DNA from 2 places in the Kitasatospora sp. GAS1066B genome. Region 2 is predicted to be linked to the other one. Evidence: riboswitches for the same ligand, from Rfam matches in the RefSeq annotation. Region 2 holds a riboswitch; the other holds the start of a gene.
The links. A riboswitch is a leader RNA that binds a small molecule or an ion and turns the genes downstream of it on or off. The one in region 2 is predicted to bind glycine.

Region 1: it holds a riboswitch for glycine, as region 2 does, so the genes downstream of both, gcvT (glycine cleavage system aminomethyltransferase GcvT) here and gcvP (aminomethyl-transferring glycine dehydrogenase) in region 2, are expected to answer to the same signal.

The regions. Positions count from the first base shown of each region.
Region 1 covers NZ_JBGCCO010000035.1:24,145-31,010, reverse strand. The annotation lists gene ABH937_RS31150 (enhanced serine sensitivity protein SseB C-terminal domain-containing protein) at 240-1,151, opposite strand; gene ABH937_RS31145 (enhanced serine sensitivity protein SseB C-terminal domain-containing protein) at 1,329-2,150, opposite strand; glycine riboswitch at 2,302-2,406, shown strand; gene gcvT (glycine cleavage system aminomethyltransferase GcvT) at 2,556-3,686, shown strand; gene gcvH (glycine cleavage system protein GcvH) at 3,820-4,200, shown strand; gene glyA (serine hydroxymethyltransferase) at 4,278-5,546, shown strand; gene ABH937_RS31125 (L-serine ammonia-lyase) at 5,714-6,866, shown strand, end outside.
Region 2 covers NZ_JBGCCO010000042.1:9,745-16,610, forward strand. The annotation lists gene ABH937_RS33475 (vancomycin high temperature exclusion protein) at 1-223, shown strand, start outside; gene ABH937_RS33480 (DNA polymerase IV) at 275-1,711, shown strand; gene ABH937_RS33485 (MFS transporter) at 1,828-3,315, opposite strand; gene ABH937_RS33490 (PRC and DUF2382 domain-containing protein) at 3,498-4,568, opposite strand; glycine riboswitch at 4,737-4,842, shown strand; gene gcvP (aminomethyl-transferring glycine dehydrogenase) at 5,073-6,866, shown strand, end outside.

The sequences.
Region 1 (6,866 bases), on a different contig from region 2:
CGGTCGTCGCTGCCACCCGGATTGCTCGGCTGGTGCGGTGCGCAGAACTCTCGCCGCTGCCCGCAGCCTTGCGCCAGCCCTGACCGGTGAAGGATGCCCAACTGTGATCTACCGATGTTCATGATCAGTAAACCTGACGGATGATCAACTGTTCGCTGACAGGCACTCAGTGATCCGCAAGACGAACGCCGTCGATCTACCGTCGAAAGCGCATCGCCGCTGGTGGGAGGGGGTGACCGCTACCTGCGGCCGGGCCAGGGCTGCTGCGGCCAGCCCGGCTGCGGGGGCATCGAATGCCCGTACGAGCCCGCTGGGAAGGACGCCGGCGGATAGGTCGCCGGATACTGCGCCCCGGTGGCCTCGCGGTGGAAGAACGGGCGGGTGTTGGCGCGCATCCACAGCGCCACCGGGTCGAGGTCGTCACTCATCGCGACGGTGGAGACGGCCAGTCCGGGCGGTGCCTGGGCGATCGCCCGCTGCATCAACGCGCGTACCGCCTCTACCGCAGGCGGCGAGGTGTCGTACAGCTCCAGGCCGATCGCCAGGTACGCCTCGCCCACCACCGGGCACACCCAGGCTCGGCGCAGCGCCCGCACCGGGCGGACGGCGGGCGCCTGCTGGGTCAACAGACCGTAGAAGCCCTCCAGACCGGGAAGTTGCGGCTCGCTCAGCCGCAGCGGCCCGGCCGGCAGCCGGTCCAGGCCGCCCGCCACCCGGCGCAGGTCGGCCCAGGGCACGCCGACCCCGCCACCGGGCGCGTGCGGGTTGAGCCACAGGCCCCAGCGGGTCCGGTAGAGCGAGGCGGCGATCTCCTGGCCGGAGATCACCTCGTGGGCGCGGGCCCAGCCGCTGGCCGCGAGTTGCTCGGGGGAGGTGACGGCGGGGGCGTAGCCGTGGCCGCCGATGTCCATGTTCCCGTACTGGGCGTCCGGGCTGCCCGGGGTGCCGTGCCAGAGCAGCATCCAGACCCGCCCGGTGGTCAGCTCGCGCAGCAGCCGCTCGTAGGCGTCCCAGTGCTCGGGAGCCACCTCGCGCAGGGCCCGTTCCAGGGCGCCAGGGTCCGCGCCGGGGGGCGGACCCCACGGCCCCGCTCCACCGCCTGCCGCTCCTGTCGTCACCGGTACCCTCTCCCGTTCTCGCCACGGCGCCATCGCGCTCGCCGCGTCTCGCCGCCGTCTCGCCGCGTGTCGGCTCGTCCCGGCTCGTGTCAGCTCGTGGCGGCTCGTCCCGCCGCGTGTCGGCGCCACCCTACGGGGCACCGGTGACGCGCGTCATGCCGACGCCCTGGGCCGCGCCGAACTGCGGTCACCGGGCCCGTTTCAGGCCGTTCAGCCGCGCTCGTAGAACGGTCGTACCCGCTGCACCAGCCAGTCCACCACCGGGTCCGCCGCCAGATCCAGCAGCACCATGTGCACCCCGCCCAGCAGCGGCGCCGCGCCCAGCGCCCGGCCGAGCGCCGCGTTCACCTCCGCGGGGTCGGCGGGCGCGGCCGGGTCGAGTTGGACGCCCACGAAGAGCACGGTCGGCTCGCCCTCCACCGAGGCCAACGCCCGACGTGCCGTCAGCACTCCACCCAGTGCCTGCAGCTCCGCCCGCACCGCGTAGAGGAAGACGGCCGGCTCCTCCGCCGGCTCCGGCTCGCGCAGCGCCACCCGGGCGCCCTCCGGCACCCCCGCGCCGCCCGTGCCCGCCCCGTACGCGCCCCAGCGGTCGTCGCGCGGTCCGCGCCGCAGCTCGGCGACGCCCTCCGGAGGCACCGGGATGCCCACCGGCGCCTCGGGGTTGACCGCGATGCCGATGCCCAGCGGCAGCCCGCGGGCGAACTCCCAGACCGGGGCCAGGGCGCAGGACAGGCCGGGGGCGTGCCGCAGGAACTGCTCCTCGGAGGAGAAGACCGGCACGTAGGGCGCACCCGCCAGCTCGATGGTCGGCAGGTCGAGCGCCACACCGGCCGGGTCGGCCCCGGCGGGCAGCGGGATCCACACCTGGCTGCGGGCCAGCACCTCGATCACCCGGGGCGTGGCCCCGGGGTCCCCGATCGCGGCCGTGAGCACCTGCTCCAGCTCGTTGGCGGGCCAACCGCTGCCGGCCGGCGCCTGGCCGGGCTCGGCCCACCCCGGCCCCACCGTGGCGTACCCCTCTGTTTCCATCCGCCCCTGCCCCGCCCTTGCGCCGTATGTGCTGTCACGCAGTCCGTGCAGGGGAAGACTACCGGCGGGCGGCTACCGCCCATCCCCTCTCCCGCGAGGCAGGACGGCATGCCATGATGTGCCCGAACACCCCAACTTCATACTGGCCGCTCGAACCCGCGCGGGAGAGTCCGGAGGTGCCCTCGACGGCACGGACCGGCGCCGAAGGAGCAAGTCCTCCCCGGAATCTCTCAGGCACCCCTACCGTGTGGGCGAGGCGAATCTGGAAAGTGGAACACGGCCGTGCCGTGCGCCCACCCACGGTGCAAGCCGCGTCATCCTTGATGCGGTGAAGCTCTCAGGTTGTGACGACAGACGGGGAGACTCCACCCCAGCATGTCCATTCACGACACCGGGAGTCTCATCATGTCCCCCCGTCTGACCGCGCTCGACGCGCTGCACCGTGCCCTGGGCGCGACCATGACCGACTTCGCCGGCTGGGACATGCCGCTGCGCTACGGCAGCGAGCGCGAGGAGCACCTCGCGGTCCGGACCAAGGCCGGCCTCTTCGACCTCTCGCACATGGGTGAGATCACCGTCTCCGGCCCGCAGGCCGGTGAGCTGCTGGACCACGCGCTGGTCGGCTTCATCTCGGCGCTCGGCGTGCTGCGCGCCCGCTACACGATGATCTGCCGCGAGGACGGCGGGATCCTGGACGACCTGATCGTCTACCGGACCGCCGAGGACGAGTTCATGGTGGTCGCCAACGCCTCCAACGCCCAGGTGGTGCTGGACGCGCTGACCGAGCGCGCGGCCGGCTTCGACGCCGTGGTGCGCGACGACCGCGACGCGTACGCGCTGATCGCCGTGCAGGGCCCGCAGGCCAACGGCATCCTCGGCTCGCTCACCGACGCCGACCTGCCCGGCCTCAAGTACTACGCGCTGCTGCCCGCGACGGTGGCCGGCAAGCAGGTCTGGCTGGCCCGGACCGGCTACACCGGCGAGGACGGCTTCGAGATCTTCTGCGCACCGGCCGACGCCGAGCACCTGTGGACCGCGCTGACCGAGGCCGGCGCCCCGGCCGGCCTGATCCCGTGCGGCCTGTCCTGCCGCGACACGCTGCGCCTGGAGGCCGGCATGCCGCTCTACGGGCACGAGTTGGACACCTCGCTGACCCCGTTCGACGCGGGCCTGGGCCGGGTGGTGCGCTTCGACAAGACCACCAACGGCGGCGAGTTCGTCGGCCGCAAGGCGCTGGAGGAGGCGGCCGCCAAGGCCGAGTCCGCCCCGCCGCGCAAGCTGGTCGGCCTGGTCTCCGAGGGCAAGCGGGTGCCGCGCGCCGAGTACGCGGTGGTCTCCGCCCCGGCCGAGGGCGAGTCCACCGCGATCGGCCGGATCACCTCCGGCGCCCCCTCCCCCACGCTCGGCAAGCCGATCGCCATCGCGTACGTGGACGCCGCCTTCGCCGCCCCCGGCACCGCGGTCGCGGTGGACGTGCGCGGCAAGCACGAGCCGGTCGAGGTCGTCGCGCTGCCGTTCTACAAGCGCGCCCGCTGAAGCAACCGCTGCGCCGCACCCGCTGCGGCGCACCCGCGCTACAGCCCGCCACCCACTGTGCCGACCGTCCAGTAGCGCGTCCGCTCAGCGGACCGTTTCGTCACACCCGCTTCCGATCCTGGAGAATGAGACCATGAGCAACCCGCAGCACCTGCAGTACAGCAAGGACCACGAGTGGCTGACCGCCGCCGACGCTGACGGCGTGTCGACCGTCGGGATCACCGAGCACGCGGCCACCGCGCTCGGCGACATCGTCTACGTGCAGCTGCCCGCCGTCGGCGACACCGTCACCGCCGGCGAGACCTGCGGTGAGCTCGAGTCCACCAAGTCCGTCAGCGACCTGTACTCCCCCGCCACCGGTGAGGTCGTCGAGGTCAACGAGGCCGTCACCGACGAGCCCGCTCTGGTCAACTCGGCCGCCTTCGAGGGTGGTTGGCTCTTCAAGCTGAAGGTCTCCGAGGCCCCCGCGGACCTGCTCGGCGCCGACGAGTACAGCGAGTTCACCAAGTCCTGACGGACATCGCGGGCGGTCGCAGCGCGGCGGCCGCCCGACCTCCGGTCCGCTGCCCAGCCCCACGGGAAGACGCCACCATGACGGTTCTCAACCAGTCCCTGCACGCACTCGACCCCGAGATCGCCGCCGCGGTCGACGCCGAGCTGCACCGCCAGCAGTCCACCCTCGAAATGATCGCCTCCGAGAACTTCGCCCCGGTGGCGGTCATGGAGGCCCAGGGGTCGGTGCTCACCAACAAGTACGCCGAGGGCTACCCCGGCAAGCGCTACTACGGCGGCTGCGAGCACGTCGACGTGGTCGAGCAGATCGCCATCGACCGGATCAAGGCGCTGTTCGGCGCCGAGGCCGCCAACGTCCAGCCGCACTCCGGCGCGCAGGCAAACGCCGCCGCGATGTTCGCGCTGATCCAGCCGGGCGACACCATCCTGGGCCTGAACCTGGCGCACGGCGGTCACCTGACCCACGGCATGAAGATCAACTTCTCCGGCAAGCTCTACAACGTGGTGGCGTACCACGTGGACGAGCAGACCAACCTGGTCGACATGGAGGAGGTCGAGCGCCTGGCCAAGGAGCACCAGCCCAAGCTGATCATCGCCGGCTGGTCCGCCTACCCGCGCCAGCTCGACTTCGCCGAGTTCCGCCGGATCGCCGACGAGATCGGCGCCTACCTGATGGTGGACATGGCCCACTTCGCCGGCCTGGTGGCCGCGGGCCTGCACCCGTCCCCGGTGCCGTACGCGGACGTGGTCACCACCACCACCCACAAGACCCTGGGCGGCCCGCGCGGCGGCGTGATCCTCTCCACCGCCGCGCTGGCCAAGAAGATCAACTCCGCGGTCTTCCCCGGCCAGCAGGGCGGTCCGCTGGAGCACGTGATCGCCGCCAAGGCCGTCTCCTTCAAGGTCGCCGCCTCCCCGGAGTTCAAGGAGCGCCAGGAGCGCACCCTGGAGGGCGCCAAGATCCTGGCCGCCCGCCTGCTGCAGGAGGACGCCACCGCGGCCGGCATCTCGGTGCTCTCCGGCGGCACCGACGTGCACCTGGTCCTGGTCGACCTGCGCAACAGCGAGCTGAACGGCCAGGACGCCGAGGACCGCCTGCACGAGGTCGGCATCACGGTCAACCGCAACGCCGTCCCGAACGACCCGCGCCCGCCGATGGTCACCTCCGGCCTGCGGATCGGCACCCCGGCGCTGGCCACCCGCGGCTTCACCGCCGACGACTTCCGTGAGGTCGCCGACGTGATCGCCGAGGCGCTGCTGCCGGGCTTCGACGAGGCCAAGGCCGCCGCCCTGAAGGCCCGGGTCATCGCGCTGGCCGAGAAGTACCCGCTCTACCCGGACCTCTAAGAACGTCCGGCCGGGCGTGGTCGGCATCACCCCCGCCGACCAGGCCCTTTCCCCCGGGGCACCGCGCACACTGGAACGTGAGCCGGTGCCCCGTCTCATGCCCCGCTCTCCACCCGAGACTCCACGAGACAAGCCGTTCTCGACGAGACATTAAGGACGTCACCCCCGTGGCCATCAGCGTCTTCGACCTCTTCTCCATCGGCATCGGCCCGTCCAGCTCCCACACGGTCGGCCCGATGCGCGCGGCCCGGATGTTCGCCCGCCGGCTGCGCTCGGAAGGGCTGCTGGACCAGGTGACCTCGGTCAAGGCCGAGCTCTTCGGCTCGCTCGGCGCCACCGGCCACGGGCACGGCACCCCGAAGGCGGTGCTGCTCGGCCTGGAGGGCAACTCGCCGCGGACCGTCGACGTGGCCAAGGCCGACCAGGACGTCGAGCGGATCAAGGAGGCCAAGCGGCTCAGCCTGCTCGGCACCCACCTGATCGCCTTCGACCCCGACCTCCAGCTGATCCTGCACCGCCGCCGCTCGCTGCCCTACCACGCCAACGGCATGACCCTGGTGGCGCACGACGGCGCAGGAACGTTGCTGCTGGAGAAGACCTACTACTCGGTCGGCGGCGGCTTCGTGGTGGACGAGGACGCGATCGGCGCCGACCGGGTGGTCCCGGACGACACCGCGCTGCGCTACCCCTTCCGCACCGGCGAGGAGTTGCTGCGCCTCACCCGGGAGACCGGCCTGTCCATCTCCGGCCTGATGCTGGAGAACGAGAAGGCCTGGCGCACCGAGGCGGAGATCCGCACCGGCCTGCTGGAGATCTGGGCCGTGATGAAGGAGTGCGTCAGCGCGGGCATGTCCCGCGAGGGCATCCTGCCCGGCGGCCTCAAGGTCCGCCGCCGCGCCGCCGCCGGCGCCCGCGCGCTGCGCGCCGAGGGCATCGGCCCGGCCAACGCGATGGAGTGGGTCACCCTCTACGCCATGGCGGTCAACGAGGAGAACGCCAGCGGCCAGCGCGTGGTCACCGCCCCCACCAACGGCGCGGCCGGCATCATCCCCGCCGTCCTGCACTACTTCCAGAACTTCATCCCCGGCGCGGACGAGGACGGCATCGTCCGCTTCCTGCTCGCCGCCGGCGCGATCGGCATGCTCTTCAAGGAGAACGCCTCCATCTCCGGCGCCGAGGTCGGCTGCCAGGGCGAGGTCGGCTCCGCCTGCTCGATGGCCGCCGGCGGCCTCGCCGAGGTCCTCGGCGGCACCCCCGAGCAGGTCGAGAACGCCGCCGAGATCGGCATCGAGCACAACCTCGGCCTCACCTGCGACCCGG
Region 2 (6,866 bases):
ACGGCGGGCGCTCGCGCTCTGCGAGGCGGCCGGGATCGACTCCTACGCGGTCGGGGTGCCCGAGCCACGCGACTCCACCTGGTACCACGGCACCGTGCGCGAGATACCCGGGGCCGAGAAGGCTCTGCTGAGCGCGCTCTTCCAGCCGAGTCCGACCCTGCTCGGGCCCAAGGACCAGGGCGTGGCACGAGCGCTGGCGAACGCCGCGCAGGGCCCCAGCTGACCTGGTCCTGTCGGGCCCGGTTCTGTCAGACCCGTGCGCGATGATCGTCGTGTGCGGACCCTGCCGAGCATCCTCCACCTCGACATGGACGCCTTCTTCGCCTCGGTGGAGCAGGCGGCCAAGCCGAGCCTGCGCGGCAAGCCGGTGATCGTGGGCGGGCTCGGCGGCCGCGGCGTCGTCTCCACCGCCTCCTACGAGGCGCGGGTCTTCGGGGTGCGGTCGGCGATGGCCACCGCGGTGGCGCGCCGGCTCTGCCCGAACGGCGCCTACCTGTGGCCGAGGTTCGTCGCCTACCGCGACGTCAGCGAGCAGGTGATGGCGATGATGCGGGAGCTGTCGCCGCTGGTCGAGCAGCTCAGCGTGGACGAGGCCTATGTCGATCTGCTGGCCGGCCCCTACGGCGCCGCGCTGGCGGCGGCGTCGCCGGGCGAGGGCGCGGAGCTGATCGAGGCGATCGCCCAGGACCTGCGGGCCGACATCCAGGCGCGCACCGGCCTGACCGCCTCGATCGGGGCGGCGAGCTCGAAGCTGATGGCCAAGATCGCCTCCGAGCAGGCCAAGCCGGACGGCCTGGTGCTGGTGACCCCGGGGCAGGAGCGGACGGTGCTCGGCCCGATGTCGGTCCGGGCGCTGCCGGGGGTGGGCCCGGCCACCGAGCAGGCGCTGCGCCGGTCCGGGCTGCTGACCGTGGCCGAGGTGGCCGACCAGTCCGAGGAGGAGCTGGTGCGCCTGCTCGGCAAGGCCCACGGGGCCGGGGTGTGGTTCATGGCGCGTGGTCTGGACGAGCGTGCGGTCGTCCCGGACCGGGACACCAAGTCCGTCTCGGTCGAGGACACCTACGAGGTCGACCTGGCCGACCGCGACCAGGTGCTGCACGAGCTGGACGTGCTCGCCGCCCGCTGCGTGCGCCGGCTCCAGGCGGCCGGGCGGTCGGGGCGCACCGTGGTGATCAAGGTGCGCCGGTTCGACTTCAGCACGCTGACCCGCTCCGAGACGCTGCGCGGCCCGACCGACGACGAGCGGGTGATCGCCGCCACCGCCCGGCGGCTGGCCGCCCAGGTCAATCTGACCGGCGGGATCCGGCTGCTCGGGGTCGGCGTCTCCCAACTCGCCGAGTACACCCAGGAGGACCTCTTCGCCCAGGCAGCGGCTGAGGCCGAGGCCGAGGCTGAGGCCGCTGTCGAAGCGGCGGCGGCCGGCGCGGATGCGGCGCCGGCGCCGGGCGATGGGGATCCGCCGGAGCAGCCGTCGTCGCCCCCCACCGCCTCGGCCGACCAGGCGCCCCGCCCGCGCATCTGGCTGCCCGGCCAGGACGTGACGCACCAGGAGTTCGGCCCCGGCTGGGTGCAGGGCAGTGGCGTGGGCCGGGTGACGGTGCGCTTCGAGACGCCGGACTCGGCACCCGGCCGGGTGCGGACCTTCGCCGTGGCCGACCCGGCGCTGACGGCCTCCGACCCGCTGCCGCTGCATCCGCCGGGTGGCCCGTAGCGGCTCGGGTGGTAGCGCGGGCGAAAACGCGGATCGCCCCGCCCGAGAAGTCGGGCGGGGCGATCCGTGCGGCCGACGCCGCCGATCCCTGGTCGGCGTCGGCTGTGGGCGCCTCGTCAGGCGCCGGTCTTGGCGGGCTGCGGCGCGTCGTCCAGCGCCGCGGCCTGGGCCACCGGGGTGGAGCGGTGGGCGGTCCGGATCGCGAACGGGACGACCGCGGCCACCAGGCAGATCACGGCGGTGATCCAGTAGGCGTGCTTGTACGCGTCCAGGGTCGGGATCTGCACCGGCAGCGGGAACGGGAACTTCATGGTGGACCCGGTCAGGGTCGCACCCAGCACGGCGGTGCCGATCGCGCCACCGACGGTGCGCAGCACGGCGTTCATGCCGTTGGCGATGCCGCTCTGCTCGGCCGGCACGGCGCCGTTGATGAAGGCGGGCATCGCCGCGTAGGCCATGCCGACGCCGAGGCCGAAGAGCGCGGCCGCGAAGTAGATGTCGCCCTCGGCGCTGTGGCGCAGCGCCAGGTAGACCATCGCGACGCCGCCGAACAGGCCGCCGAGGACCAGCGGCAGGCGCGGGCCGCGGCGCGCGATCAGCATCGCGCCGAGCGGCGCGGCGACCATCGAGCCGGCCGCGGAGGGCAGCAGCAGCACACCGGCGTGCAGCACGCTGGCGGTGAAGCCGTAGTGCGCGAGCTTCTCGGGGGTCTGGGTGAAGTTGCTGATCACCAGGAAGGAGCCGTACATCCCGAAGCCGATCAGCAGGCCGGAGATGTTGGTGAAGGCGACGGCCGGGCGGGCCATCATCTTCATGTCGACCAGCGGGTGCTTGACCTTGACCTCGATGACGCCCCAGATCAGCGCGACCACGGCGGCGACGGCGAACAGGCCCAGCGTCTTGTTGGAGGTCCAGCCCCAGTCGTTGCCGCGGCTGACCGCGATCAGCAGCGCGGAGAGCCAGCCGGCCAAGGTGATGGCGCCCAGCGGGTCGGCGCCGCCGTTGCGGTCCACCACCGGGTCGTTCGGGACCCGCAGCACCACCAGGGCGACCGCGATCAGGCCGAAGACCAGGCCCATCCAGAAGATCGACTTGTAGTCCCAGTGCTCCAGCAGCAGACCGGTGGCCACCAGGCCCAGGCCGCTGCCGACGCCCATCGAGGCGCTGATCGCCGCGACGCCGCCGGTGACCTTCTCACGCGGCAGCTCGTCCCGGACGATGCTGATCGCCAGCGGCAGCACGCCACCACCCGCGCCCTGCAGCACCCGGGCGATGATCAGCAGGGTGAAGGAGTGGGTGGACACCGCGAGCCCGGAGCCGAGCACCAGGCCGGCCAGCGAGATCAGCAGCACCGGCTTGCGGCCGCGCAGGTCGCCGAACCGGCCGAGCAGCGGGGTCAGCACGGCGGCCGACAGCAGGTTGGCCGTCATCAGCCAGGTGACGTCGGAGGTGGAGACCTTAAACTCCAGCGCCAGCGAGGGCAGGATCGGCACGACCGCGGTCTGGACAACGCTGTAGGCCAGCATCGCCAGAACCAGGGCGGGCAGCACGCGGGCACTGCTCGGTTTCACGGCCGGTGCGGTGGGCTTGGCTGCCTCACTCACGGTGGCTCCTTCAGGAACGGGCTCGAACGGCTTCGCAGCTGCTTCAAGCCAGCGATAGTCAATGAACTGAAGTAACCATGCCCAAAGTGCTTCACTATGTCAAATATCTAGCGCTGAAGCTTTGGTACGCGCGAAGGCCCGGACCCGCCGATGCGGGTCCGGGCCGTGCGGTAGTCGCCTGCTCAGCCGGTCTGCCGACCGGTTGCCTCCGCGGACATCTGCGGGTGGGCGGGCCCGCCTGCGGCGTGGTTCGCGCCCGGCGCGGCGGCGGTGCTGTCGTGGATCTCCACCTGCTCGCGGCGCAGCTCCTCGTGGATCACCTTCTCCTCGGTGTACCGCTCCACCACCATCCGCACCCGCTCCAGTGGCGCCAGGTACTTGCGCACCGCAGGGCGCTCCTCGCGCAGCGTCACCTCTTCCACCGCCTCGGCGATCTCCTGCGCGGTGAGCGTGGACCGCTCCGCGTCGCTGACCGGCACCCGCTCCACGCGGACCCGCTCGCGCACCACCTGTACCCGCCGCTCGACCGGCTCGGTCACCACGTACTTGCGCAGCCGGGCGGTGCCCAGCACATGCCACTCGTTGGTGATCTCCAGCCGCTCCTCGCGCAGCGTCAGCTCGATCGGTCCGGGCGGCGGCGAGCTCTCCGGGGTGTGCGCCGCGCCGTGCTTCGCTGCCGCGTGCACCGGGTCCGGGGTGGGGGGCGGGGTAGGAGCGGGCTGCGGCTCGGTGGGCTTGTCCAGGCCGATGGTGGCCGGTGCTGGGGCCGAAGGCTGGCCGGCCAGCTGGGTGGCGGGCGCGGGGCCCGCGGGGGTGGGGCGGGTGGCGGTGGCCGCCGCGGCCGCCATCGGGGCGCCGGCGCCGACGCCGAAGTCCAGGTCCGCCGAGCCGCGCGAGCGGTCGGTCGCGGTATTGGTGCGCTCGGTGGGGCGACCGCCGGCCGGCGAGTCCATCCCGTAGTAGCGGTAGAGCTGCAACTCCTGGGCGGGGGACAGGTGCTGCCCGACGCCGAAGTCGGGGGACTCCTTGATCAGCGACTTGTCGTAGGGCACGCGCAGTTCCTCGCCGGAGAACTCGCTCGTGGTCAGCGGGACGAAGGCGTCCCGCCCGAAGATTCCGGTCCGCACGGCGGCCCACTCAGGTTCACCCGTCGCGTCGTCGAGGTAGACCTCGTCCACCGTGCCGATCTTGTCGCCGTTGCGGTCGACGGCCTTGTGCCCGATCAGGTCTCGGGGATCGATGTCGGTCTGCACGCTTTCCTCCAGCTCGTCACTGCCTGCGATTCACACCAAAAGGCACGAAGGGGACGCCAGCGAGCCGAGCGCGGCCGTCCGTGCGCGTACTGCGCCATCTGGGGGAGTGGATTCGCTCACCTGAGCGGCTGTTTCGCAGGTCGGCGCTGGTACCCTGGGCGCGACCGCCGAACCCGCTCGGGAGAGTCCTCACCCTTGGAAGCGCAGGGGAGTGAGGCGCCGAAGGAGCAAACCCTCCCCGGAATCTCTCAGGCATCCGTACCGTGTGGGATAGGTCACTCTGGAAAGCAGGGCAGGGCCGCCGGCAGGGAGCCGGCGGGGGCCACCCTCACCGACGGTGCAAGCCGACGGGGCGTCAGCTCCGCGCGGGCGAAGCTCTCAGGTCCCGATGACAGAGGGGGAGGCCTGTCGGGCTCGCCCGTCCAGGCTCATCCGCTCCCCACGGCGGCGAGTCCTGCGGCGTGCGTGCCCCCGCCGGTCCGTGACCAGGAGGCCTCGACCACCATGACTGCCCAGCCGACCACCGGTCGTCCCCGCAGCGCTGCCACCCTCGCCGAGCTCGAAGCGGCCAGCCCCTTCGAGTCGCGGCACATCGGCCCCGACGCCGCCGCCCAGGAGAAGATGCTGGCGCAGGTCGGCTACGGGTCGCTCGACGAGCTCTCTGCCGCCGCCGTCCCGGAGGCGATCCGCAGCATCACCGGCCTGGACCTGCCGGCCGGCCGTACCGAGGCCCAGGTGCTCGCCGAGCTGCGCGAGCTGGCCGGCCGCAACCAGGTGCTCACCCCGATGATCGGGCTGGGCTACTACGGCACCTTCACCCCGCCGGTGATCCTGCGCAACGTCATGGAGAACCCGGCCTGGTACACCGCCTACACCCCGTACCAGCCGGAGATCTCGCAGGGCCGGCTGGAGGCGCTGCTCAACTTCCAGACCCTGGTCTCGGACCTGACCGGGCTGCCCACCTCCGGCTCCTCGCTGCTCGACGAGGGCACTGCCGCCGCCGAGGCGATGGCGCTGGCCCGCCGGGTGACCAAGGTCAAGGGCGGCGTCTTCCTGGTCGACGCCGACACGCTGCCCCAGACCATCGCGGTGATAGAGACCCGGGCCCTGCCCACCGGCGTCGAGGTGGTGGTCGCCGACCTGTCCGAGGGCATCCCGGCCGAGATCGCCGAGGGCGGCGTCTTCGGTGTGCTGCTGCAGTACCCCGGTGCCTCCGGCGCGGTGCGCGACCTGGCCGCCGTGATCGAGCAGGCGCACGAGCTCGGCGCGATCGTCGCGGTCGCCGCCGACCTGCTGGCGCTCACCCTGCTGAAGTCGCCCGGCGTGCTGGGCGCCGACATCGCCTGCGGTACCTCGCAGCGCTTCGGCGTGCCGATGGGCTTCGGCGGCCCGCACGCCGGTTACCTCTCGGTGCGCGCCGAGTACGCCCGCTCGCTGCCCGGCCGCCTGGTCGGCGTGTCGGTGGACGCCGACGGGCACCGCGCCTACCGCCTGGCCCTGCAGACCCGCGAGCAGCACATCCGTCGCGAGAAGGCCACCAGCAACATCTGCACCGCCCAGGTGCTGCTCGCCGTGATGGCCTCGATGTACGCCGTGTACCACGGGCCGGACGGTCTGGCCGACATCGCCCGCCGCACCCACCGCTACGCCGCCGCGCTGGCCGCGGGTCTGCGCGCCGGTGGCGTGGAGTTGGCCCACGAGGCCTTCTTCGACACCGTCACCGCCAAGGTCCCGGGCCGGGCCGCCGCCGTGCTGGCCGCCGCCCGCGAGGCCGGCGTCAACCTCTACCAGGTGGACGCCGACACCGTCTCGATCTCCTGCGACGAGACCACCACCCGTGAGCACCTGGCCGTGGTCTGGGCCGCCTTCGGCGTCGCGGGTGTCGACGCGGACGCGGTCGCCGAGACCCTGCCGGCCGGCCTGCTGCGCGAGGACGAGTACCTCACCCACCCGGTCTTCCACAGCCACCGCTCGGAGACCGCGATGCTGCGCTACCTGCGCCGCCTCTCGGACCGGGACTACGCGCTGGACCGTGGCATGATCCCGCTCGGCTCCTGCACCATGAAGCTCAACGCCACCACCGAGATGGAGGCGGTCACCTGGCCGGAGTTCGGCCAGCTGCACCCCTTCGCCCCGATCGAGCAGGCCCAGGGCTACCTGACCCTGATCCGCCAGCTGGAGCAGCAGCTGGTCGAGGTCACCGGCTACGACGCGGTCTCGATCCAGCCGAACGCCGGTTCGCAGGGCGAGCTGGCCGGTCTGCTGGCGGTGCGCGCCTACCACCACGCGAACGGCGAC